3 regions of the Pseudomonas tohonis genome follow, and region 2 is predicted to be linked to each of the others. Evidence: riboswitches for the same ligand, from Rfam matches in the RefSeq annotation. Region 2 holds a riboswitch; each other region holds the start of a gene.
What was found. Region 2 has a riboswitch for cobalamin ahead of cobW (cobalamin biosynthesis protein CobW). Riboswitches for the same ligand answer to the same signal wherever they lie in the genome.
Positions count from the first base shown of each region.

Region 1: another riboswitch for cobalamin. It lies ahead of btuB (TonB-dependent vitamin B12 receptor); the one in region 2 lies ahead of cobW (cobalamin biosynthesis protein CobW).
Region 3: another riboswitch for cobalamin. It lies ahead of HSX14_RS19045 (TonB-dependent receptor); the one in region 2 lies ahead of cobW (cobalamin biosynthesis protein CobW).

Region 1 is NZ_AP023189.1:4,577,298-4,580,563, forward strand. It holds gene btuB (TonB-dependent vitamin B12 receptor) at 1-1,255, opposite strand, end outside; cobalamin riboswitch at 1,313-1,525, opposite strand; gene HSX14_RS20705 (four-helix bundle copper-binding protein) at 1,641-1,976, shown strand; gene HSX14_RS20710 (hypothetical protein) at 1,983-2,303, opposite strand; gene HSX14_RS20715 (O-methyltransferase) at 2,308-2,970, opposite strand; gene HSX14_RS20720 (C40 family peptidase) at 2,979-3,266, opposite strand, start outside.
Region 2 is NZ_AP023189.1:930,776-934,041, reverse strand. It holds gene HSX14_RS04315 (CbtA family protein) at 1-315, opposite strand, end outside; gene HSX14_RS04310 (CbtB domain-containing protein) at 327-509, opposite strand; cobalamin riboswitch at 610-821, opposite strand; cobalamin riboswitch at 880-1,073, shown strand; gene cobW (cobalamin biosynthesis protein CobW) at 1,170-2,222, shown strand; gene cobN (cobaltochelatase subunit CobN) at 2,285-3,266, shown strand, end outside.
Region 3 is NZ_AP023189.1:4,203,403-4,206,668, reverse strand. It holds gene HSX14_RS19045 (TonB-dependent receptor) at 1-1,256, opposite strand, end outside; cobalamin riboswitch at 1,365-1,568, opposite strand; gene HSX14_RS19040 (PaaI family thioesterase) at 1,815-2,258, shown strand; gene HSX14_RS19035 (zinc-dependent alcohol dehydrogenase) at 2,262-3,266, shown strand, end outside.

The DNA.
Region 1 (3,266 bases), 3.2 Mb from region 2:
CCTTGAAGGCGGTGCCGTAGCCGAGGCTGAAGCGCAACGCGTCGCTGAGCGCATAGCCCCAGGCGGCGCTGCCGGTGTCGTGGGTGCCGAACTGTTCGTTGTCGTCACGGCGCAGCGACAGCTGCCAGTCCTGCTGGCCGGCCTGCCCCAGGTACTGGGCGAACCAGCCCTGGTTGCGGCGCGAATCCTGCTCGAAGGCGGTGGAGCTGCTGACCTGGTCGCGCTGCCAGTCGTAGCCCAGGGTCAGCACATGGCCTTCGGCGAGGGTCAGGTCGTTGAGCCAGGAAGCGCTGTCGCGCTTGGAGTCGAAGCGGGCGTCGAACAGGCCATCGGTGTGGCTGATGGACTTGTCCTCGCTGCGGCCGGCCCGGAGGGTGATGTTCCAGATGTCCTGGGGGCTGAAGCGGGCGCGGCCGCCGATCACCTCCTGGCGGTTGTCGGCGTTGGCGCCGTGGCCGCCGAGGGGATGCAGGTAACCACCGTTGTCGATGTCGTCGTAGTCGTTATGGGCCTTGGCGCGCATCAGCGTGCCGTCCACCGCCAGCCCACCGAGTTGCACACCGGCGTTGAGGGTGCCGGACAGGTTGCGGTAGCCGTCGGCGTCGGGCTCGTAGTAGTTGCTGCCCTGGCGGCGGGAGTTGATGCCGTCGGTGTCCTGGCTGCTGACGCCGAGGTTGTACCAGGCCTGCTCGTCGCCACCGGCCACCCCGGCGCTGCCCTGATAGCTGTCATGGGTGCCGTAGCCGGCGGAGAACCAGGGCTTGGCCGCGCCCTCGCCATGCCCCTTGCGGGTGAAGATCTGGATCACCCCGCCGATGGCTTCGGAGCCGTAGAGGCTGGAGCGCGGGCCACGGACCACTTCGATGCGCTCGATCAGCTCCACCGGCAGGTCCTGGAAGGCCGCCAGACCGGCGCTGACGGAGCCGATCTTCACGCCATCGACCAGCACCAGCACGTGGTCGGATTCGCTGCCACGCATGAACAGCGTGGTGTTCTTGCCCGGGCCGCCGTTGTTGCTGAGGGTGACGCCCGGCACCTTGCGCAGCAGTTCCGGCAACGAGCTGGCCTGGCTGCGCTCGATGGCCTCGCGGTCGATCACGGTGGTGGCGGCCAGGCTGGCGCGCACGGGCTGCTCGCTGCGGGTGGCCGTGACTACCTGCTCGTCGAGTTCGAGGGGGGCTGCGGCCAGCGGGGAAATGCACGAGATGCCGAGAACAGCCAGCAGCGCCGGCCTCGGGGAAGCGTTTCGGTTCAAGATCGGTCTCCGTCGCGCCACCCGCGCGACCTCCTGGGGTGATGCATGGGGCGATCCCATGCGCAGTCACACCAGGCCGGTCTCCGGGCTTGCGAGTGGAACCGTCGGTTCCCCGACCGCGCCTTCCCATGCCGGGGCACAGTGGCTGGATGCGGTGGATGACTCGCCTACCGTTGCGGGGGCAGCGCCGGATTCTTCGGGAGAATGGACCGGCTTCCCTGTTTCACCCCGGCGGCATGGCCGCGGGGCACCTGATGCAAGGCGCGCAGCTTAGTGGCCGCTGTGGTCAGGGTCAATCGACGGGCGGCAGGCGGAAAAAAGGGTCGAACCGATGGCCGCGGGCCTGCGTCCACTCAACAGGACCCACTCCATGAGGAGACTTCCGATGATCCGCGAACGCTATGCCTCCTGCATCCAGGCCTGCAACGCCTGCGCCATCGCCTGTGAACACTGCGCCGCCTCCTGCCTGCGCGAGGAAGACGCCGCGCACATGGCGCTGTGCATCCGCACCGACCGCGACTGCGCCGACCTGTGCCGCCTCGCCGCCCTGCTGATGGCCCGCGACAGCCCCCTGGCCGACGAGATCTGCCGCCTCTGCGCCATCGCCTGCCAGGCCTGCGCCGAGGAATGCGCCAAGCACGACCACGACCACTGCCAGGAATGCGCGCAAGCCTGCCAGCGCTGCGCGGAGGAGTGCGAGGTGATGGCTAAGGCGGCTTGACGCCGCTCAATGCCTCGGTTCGAACCCCGCCGGCTTGCCCGCCAGCCAGTCGACGAAGGTGCGCAGGCGCTCGTCGGACATCAGCGCCTCGCGGGTGTTGTAGGTCAGCGCCAGTTCCTTTTCGCTGAACAGGCGGTGGATCTGGTTGTGGCAGGGACGGCAGACCCAGAGGGTGGCGGTGATGCGCTCGCTGCGGGCGAAGCGTTTCTGCACGTAGGTCTTGCTGTGCAGCGCCTTTGGGATCAGGTGGTGGCGGGTCAGGGGCGCGGCGCGCCGGCAGAGCTCGCAGGCGTCCGGCTGGGGTGGCAGGCGGATGGGCTCGGCCATGGGCTCAGCGCTTGCGGCAGAGGGTCAGCCCGTCGCCGATGGGGAGCAGCGAGAGGTCGATGCGGGCATCGGTCTTGAGCGCGCGGTTCAGGGCCTGGATGGCGCGGGTGTCGGCGCTGTCGGGGTTGGCCTCCAGCACGCGGCCGCTCCACAGCACGTTGTCGAACAGCACCAGCCCACCGCTGCGCACCAGGGCCAGGGCGTGCTCCAGGTAGGCGGGGTAGTTGGCCTTGTCGGCGTCGATGAAGATCAGGTCGAAGCTGCCGGACTGCCCTTCCTGCTCCAGGCGGCCGAGGGTTTCCAGGGCGGGGGCCAGGTGCAGGTCGATGCAGTCCTCGACGCCCGCCTCCTGCCAGTAGCGCCGGGCGACGGCGTTGTAGTCGCCGGGCAGGTCGCAGCAGAGGATGCGGCCGTCCGCCGGCATCGCCTCGGCCATCACCAGGGCGCTGTAGCCGGTGAAGGTGCCGACTTCCAGGATGCGTCGCGCTCCGGTGAGCCGCACCAGCATGGCCATGAACTGGCCCTGCTCGGGGGCGATCTGCCAGCGCGCGGTGGGCAGCAGCGCGGTTTCCTCGCGCAGGCGCGCGAGCAACGGCGTCTCGCGCAGGGAGACGTCGATCAGGTAGCGGTAGAGGTCGTCGTCAAGGTTGAGCGTCCGGGTGGTCATGCAGCCTCTCAGGGCGTGCTCGCCAGGTGCGAATCGAGCAGCACGCGCTTGGCGTTCAGGTAGCTTTTCTGCCAGTAGCTGTTGGACAGGCTGTCGAGGCGCACCGTTCCGCCACTGGAGGGCGCGTGGACGAAGCGGCCCTCGCCCACGTAGATGCCGGCGTGGCTGACCTGGCCGCCGCCGTTGGTGGCGACGAACACCAGGTCACCGCTCTGCAGGGCGTTCATGCCGATAGTCGGCACGCGCATGGCGATGAGCTCGCGGGTGGAACGCGGCAGGCTGATGCCGGCGGCGTC
Region 2 (3,266 bases):
GCGGGTCGGGCCGCGCAGGCTGAACAGTGCGGCCAGGAGCAGGGCGAAGCCCACCGCGACCACCAGGTTGGCGCCACCGGTGGACAGCGTGCGCTGCCAGCCATCGGCGGGCGCCCAGGCCTCGGCATCGTGCTCATGGGCGGGCGTGCCGGCGGCGTGCTCGTGGCTGTGCTCGGCCTGCTCGGCCGGTGCCGAGCTCTCGAACGTCTCCGCGTGGAGGATCAGCGGGGTGACCCACAGGCTCTGCAGCAGGGTCAGCACGATGGCGGCGAACAGGCCGGCGAACCCGGCGGTCTGGGCGATGCGCTTGATCACGGTCGCGCCCCTCAGTGGCAGGGGAAGGCAGAGCTGTGGCGGGTGTCGTGGGCCGCGTTGTGCACCGCCTCGATGTGCGAGAAGCCGGCGAAGTACACGAGCGACAGGCCCAGGAGGCTGGCACCGATGGCGATGGCCAGGCGTTTGGACAGGGGGACGGCGGCGGCCGAATGGCTCAGGGTGCTGCTGGACATGGTGCTTCCTCTGCGTGCGGGTGAGTCGGCAAGAGGAACGCGTGCGAAGAAAGCGGCCGCGACGGCACCGCATTTCCGGCGTGCGCCCGCCCACCGCGGGTTGCCAAAAAGTGATCAGGCCGGTCTCCGGGCTTGCGACGCCAGCCGAGGCTGGGCGGGTTTGCCTTCCCATGTCCGCCGGACACAGTGGCCTACAGATCCCTACGTGCGCTTACCGTTGCGGGGGCAGCGTCGGACTCGCCCTGGGGCACACCGACTTCCCGTTTCACCTCGCGCGCGACGGCGCGAGACACCTGAAAAAACCGCACAAGGACATCACGAGTCCGATCGGCCGTCAACCGCCGCGATTGACCGCCGCCCCCGGCCTGCGTAGCCTTCGGCCCTTCGAGGTTCTGCGGCCGCGCGCCGCAGCTAAGAGGGAACACGGCCAAGCCGTGGCTGCCCCCGCAACTGTGAACAGCTGAGGTCCTATCCACAGCCACTGCCCGACGGGCGGGAAGGCGGAGGGACGGCGCATCGCGCCAGGCTGTGAGCCAGGAGACCTGCCTCGGCGAATTTCCAGACAACCGGGCGGGGTGATCCGGTGGCGAATCGGGCCCTCCGTGCCCTCGTCCCGCGCGCCCGCCGATCCGATCGACTCCCAGCGAAGGGCTGCCGCGCATGAAAACCCTGGCCAAACTCCCCGTCACCATCGTCACCGGCTTCCTCGGTGCCGGTAAGACCACCCTGCTCCGCCACATGCTCGACAACGCCGAAGGCCGCCGCATCGCGGTGATCGTCAACGAATTCGGCGAGCTGGGCATCGACGGCGAGATCCTCAAGCAATGCTCCATCGGCTGCACCGAGGAAGAGGCCGTGGGCCGCGTCTTCGAACTGGCCAACGGCTGCCTGTGCTGCACCGTGCAGGAAGAGTTCTTCCCGGTGATGCGCGAACTGGTGGCCCGCCGTGGCGACCTCGACCAGATCCTCATCGAGACCTCCGGCCTGGCCCTGCCCAAGCCCCTGGTACAGGCCTTCCAGTGGCCCGAGATCCGCAGCGCCTGCACGGTGGACGCGGTGATCACCGTGGTCGACAGCCCCGCCGTGGCCGCCGGCACCTTCGCCGCCCACCCCGAGCAGGTGGACGAGCAGCGCAAGCAGGACCCGAACCTCGACCACGAGTCGCCCCTGCACGAACTCTTCGAAGACCAGCTGGCCAGCGCCGACCTGGTGATCCTCAACAAGGCCGACCTGCTCGACGCCGACGCCCTGGCCGCCGTGCGCGCCGAAGTGGCCGAGGAGCTGCCGCCGGCGGTGAAGATCGTCGAAGCCAGCGCCGGCAAGCTGCCGCTCTCCGTGCTGCTGGGCCTGAACGCCGAGGCCGAGGCGCACATCGACAGCCGCCCCACCCACCACGACCACGAAGGGCACGAGGACCACGACCACGACGAGTTCGACTCCTTCCACGTCGACCTGCCGGAAGTAGAGGAAGCCGCCCTGCTGGCCGCCCTCGGCCAACTGGTGGAGCGCCACGACGTGCTGCGCATCAAGGGCTTCGCCGCCATCCCCGGCAAGCCCATGCGCCTGCTGGTACAGGGCGTCGGCAAGCGCTTCGACAAGCACTTCGACCGCAAGTGGCTGGCCGGCGAGACCCGCGCCACCCGCCTGGTGGTGATCGGCCAGGAGCTGGACCCGGCCACCATCGCCAACGAACTGCGCACCGCCCTGGCGTAACCGCCGAACCGGCTCCTCTCCCGACCGGGAGAGGGCCGCTCCCCCCTGCCAAGGCCCGAGCCATGCACCTGCTGCGCACCCAACCCGGCGGCTTCGTCCCCGACGACGGCATCGCCCACCTGGCCCAGACGCCCGCCGAACTGGTGATCCTCTGCAGCGGTGATTCGCACCTGGCGCTGCTGGCCGAGGCCGCCCGCGAGCTGCCGCAGGACTACCCGAGCCTGCGCCTGGCCAACCCCATGCAGCTGCAGAACCACGCCTCGGTGGACCTCTACGTCGACGAGGTGCTGCAGCACGCCAGGGTCATCCTCATCTCCGTGCACGGCGGCGTCGGCTACTGGCGCTACGGCATCGAGCAACTGGTGGCCCTGGCCGAGCGCGGCACGCAGCTGATCCTGGTGCCCGGCGACGACCGTCCCGACCCGGAGCTGGCCCGCCTGTGCACGGTCCCGGCGGAGGACGCCGAGCGCTACTGGCAGTACCTGCGCCAGGGCGGCCTGGACAACGCCCGGCAACTGTTCGCCTGCCTCGCCTCCCGCTGCCTGGGGCGCGACTACCCCTGGCAGGCGCCCAGCGCCCTGCCCCGGGTCGCGGTGCACCACCCGCACCAGCGCCCCGCCCGCCTCGAACACTGGCGTGCCGACTGGCGGGACGGCCAGCCGGTGGTGGCGCTGCTGTTCTACCGTACCCATCTGCAGGCGGCGAACACCGCCTTCATCGACACCTTCTGCGAGCGCCTGGCCGCCGTCGGCATCAACCCGCTGCCCATCGCGGTGGCCAGCCTCAAGGAAGCCGAGTGCCTGGCCGTGGTCGAGGACTGGCTGGACGCCGTCGATGCCGAGCTGATCATCAATACCACCGGCTTCGCCCAGTCCAACCCCGACACGCCCGGCCAGCGCCCCTTCCGCCGCGACGTGCCGGTGCTGCAGGCCATCTGCTCGCTGGACAACCAGCCGCTCTGGGAAGAGAACCCGCAAGGCCTCGGCCCGCGCGACCTGGCCATGCACATCGCCTTGCCGGAGCTGGACGGGCGCATCATCACCC
Region 3 (3,266 bases), 3.3 Mb from region 2:
GAGTGCGGGCGGTAGGCCGAGGCGCTCTGGTAGTAGCCGGGGGCCGGGTTCCACGGGTCGACATAGTCGCCGCCGATGTCGGTGTAGGGCGCGTTGTTCAGCAGGTCGAAGCGGATGCGGTTGAACTCGCCGCCCACCAGGGTGCGGCTGTCGAGGCCGAACAACGCATGGTCGAAGGTGAAGGTCTGGCGGTCGCCGATCTGCTCCTGCTCGTGCTTGATGCGCAGCTGCTCGGCACGCTCCAGCTGGCCCCGGCCGGCGTCCCAGGTGTAGGCCTCGGCGTTGCGCCAGTAGCGGCGGCTCTTGATGTGGTAGAGCTGGTTGCTGGCGCTGAAGCCTTCGCTGGGCGTCCAGTCGGCGGTGAGCCGGGTCCACTGGTCGTTGTAGTGCAGCTCGGCGTTGTGCAGGTTGTAGTTCCTGTCTTTCAGGCTGCCCCACAGGTGGCCGTTGATCAGCGGCGTGCCGAAGTAGTTCATCGGCTGCAGGTCGCCCTGGTCGTGGGCCAGGGTGAAGGCCAGCTCGTCGCTGGCCTGCCAGCGCAGGGCGGCGCTGAGGCCGAGGTTCTTCGAGTCGCCCCGGTCGATCCAGCCGTGGCTGGCCTCGCGGTTGAGGTTGAGGCGGTAGCTCAGGGTGTCGGTGAGCGAGCCGCCGCTGTCCAGGGCCATCTGCTGGCGGTCGTCGGAGCCATAGCCCAGGCGCAGGCGGTTGCGGATCTCGCCGTCGAAGGGCTTCTTCGGCACCACGTTGATCACCGCGCCCGTGGCGCCTTCGCCGTAGAGCACCGAGGCCGGGCCACGGATCACGTCGATGCGTTCCACCATCCACGGGTCGGTGGGGAAGGTGGTGGTGCCCATGCCGGTGTAGAAGCGCGTGCCGTCGTACAGCTGCATCACCGAGGCGTGGCCGGTGAAGCCCCGGGCCGAGAGGGCGGTGCCGCCGTTGCCGGGGGTGCCGATGTGGGTGATGCCGGGGCTGCGGGTCACGGCGTCCTGCACGGTGGCGTTGTTGCGTGCGCGCACCTCGTCACCGCTGATGGCGCTGGTGCTGGCCGGGGTTTCCAGGGCGGACAGGCCCAGGCGCGAGCCGGCGGGCACGGGCGTGTCGAGGCGGATGGCGGTGTCGTCCGCCTGGCCGGTGACGGCGGTGGCCGGTAGCGCCAGGGTGCCGTCGTCGGCGTGCAGGGAGAAGGAGATGGACAGCGCGAGCAGGCCGAGGGCGGCGCTCGCCGGAGCGTTGGAGCTGAGGGTACGGGTCATGTCGTTCCTATCACGTCAGGAATGAATGGAGCCCGGAGGGAATGCAAAGGCGCGCGCGGGCGCGTGCACCCGTGCGAGAAACCGGCCCGTGCCCGCCCACCGCGGGTTTGCCTATCGATGTTCCAGGCCGGTCTCCGGGCTTGCGAGGATCACGCCGCATTCGCCTTCCCATGCCGTGGGCACAGTGGCGTATCGAATGCAGCGCTCGCTTACCGTTGCGGGGGCAGCGCCGGACTGGTCCTGATGGACGCACCGGCTTCCCGTTTCACCCCACGCACGACGGCGTGGGACACCTGGAACGGCGGGCATATGACCATCCGCGCGCCCGGGCGTCAACGCCGAAGTGGTGCGCGGGATGGCGCAAACCCCCATTCCAGAGCCTTAACGGCGTTGCCGGAATGCCTTCTTCTTTGTCATATCAACAATGTTGATTTGAGATTCTGCGCTCACGTATCGTCCGTCCACGGGCTGCAGGGCGATTCCCTCGCGCTGGCCCGGTGGGGGCTGACCATCCCCCCGAAACCGCTCGCCGACCCCGGCAGAGCCAGGAGCCCCGAGATGACCGATACCCCGAACAGAACCCCTCCCTCCGGCCTGCAGATCCTCCAGGCGGTGATCGCCGGCAAGCTGCCCGCACCTGCCATCGGCGAGACCATGGGGATGATGGCGGTGGACGTGGAGCCCGGGCGCATCTTCATCGAGGCTCGGCCCGATGTGCGCCACCTCAACCCGGCCAGGACAGTGCACGGCGGCTTCACCGCCACCTGCCTGGACGGTGCCGCCGGCCTCGCGCTGTTCTCCACCCTGCCGGGCGATGCGCAGTACGCGACGGTGGACCTCGGGGTGAAGTACCTGCGCCCGCTCAAGGCTGGCGAGCTCTACCGCGTCGAGGGTTGGGTGGTGGAGCGCACCCGCAGCCTGGCGATCTGCGATGCGCAGGTGGTCGACGCCAGCGGCAAGCTCTGCGCCCGTGCCACCACCACCTTCAGCGTGAGGGACTGAGCCATGCGCGAACTCATCGTCAAAGGGGCGGGACGCCTCGCCTGGGAGGACGCGCCGTCGCCCCTGCTGGATTCGCCGCTGGCGGCGCTGGTGCGGCCCATCGCCTCGGCCTCCTGCGACCTCGACCGGCGCCTGATCGCCGGCCTCACGCCGTTCAAGCCGCCCTTCGCCCTGGGCCACGAGTGCGTGGCGGAGGTGCTCGAAGTGGGCGCGCAGGTGGGCACGGTCAAGCGTGGCGACCTGGTCTCGGTGCCCTGGAAGATCGCCTGCGGCACCTGTCGCCAGTGCCTGGCGGGGCGCAGCACGGCCTGCACCGGCGTCGCCCGGCATGCGGCCTATGGCGTGCCGGCGGGCGGGCACTGGGGCGGGCTGTTCTCCGAGGTGGTGCGGGTGCCTTTCGCCGACGCCATGCTGGTGCCGCTGCCCCCGGGGCTGGACCCGGTGGCCGTGGCCAGCGCCAGCGACAACCTCACCGATGCCTGGGTGGCTGCCAGCCGCCCGCTGGCCACACGGGAGGAGGCGAAAGTGCTGGTGGTGGGCGGCACCGAGAGCCTGGGCATCCTCGCGGTGCAGATGGCCCGCGCCGCCGGGGCGGCCGAGGTGGATTACCTGGATGGCGACGGCTACCGCGACGAGTTGGCCGTGCGCAGCGGCGCGACCCTGCGCAACGGCGCCGATGGCGCGCTGAACGAGCGCTACGACCTGGTGGTGTCCGCCACCCGCGACCCGCAGGCGCTGCGTACCGGCCTGCTGGCGCTGGCGCCGGGCGGGCATTGCTCGTGCATCGGCATCATCTTCGAGGACCCGGCCATCCCGCTGTTCGGCATGTACATGCGCGACGTCACCCTGTCGGTCGGCGCCTGCAGCGTGCGCCCGCACATCCCCAGGGTGCTGGAGCTGGTGGAGCAGGGGCATTGCGACCCGATGCTGGTGAGCCCCAGCGTGGTGCCCTGGGAAGAGGCCACCGAGGCATTGATCCGGCCGCTGGCCAAGTGCATCGTGGTGCGC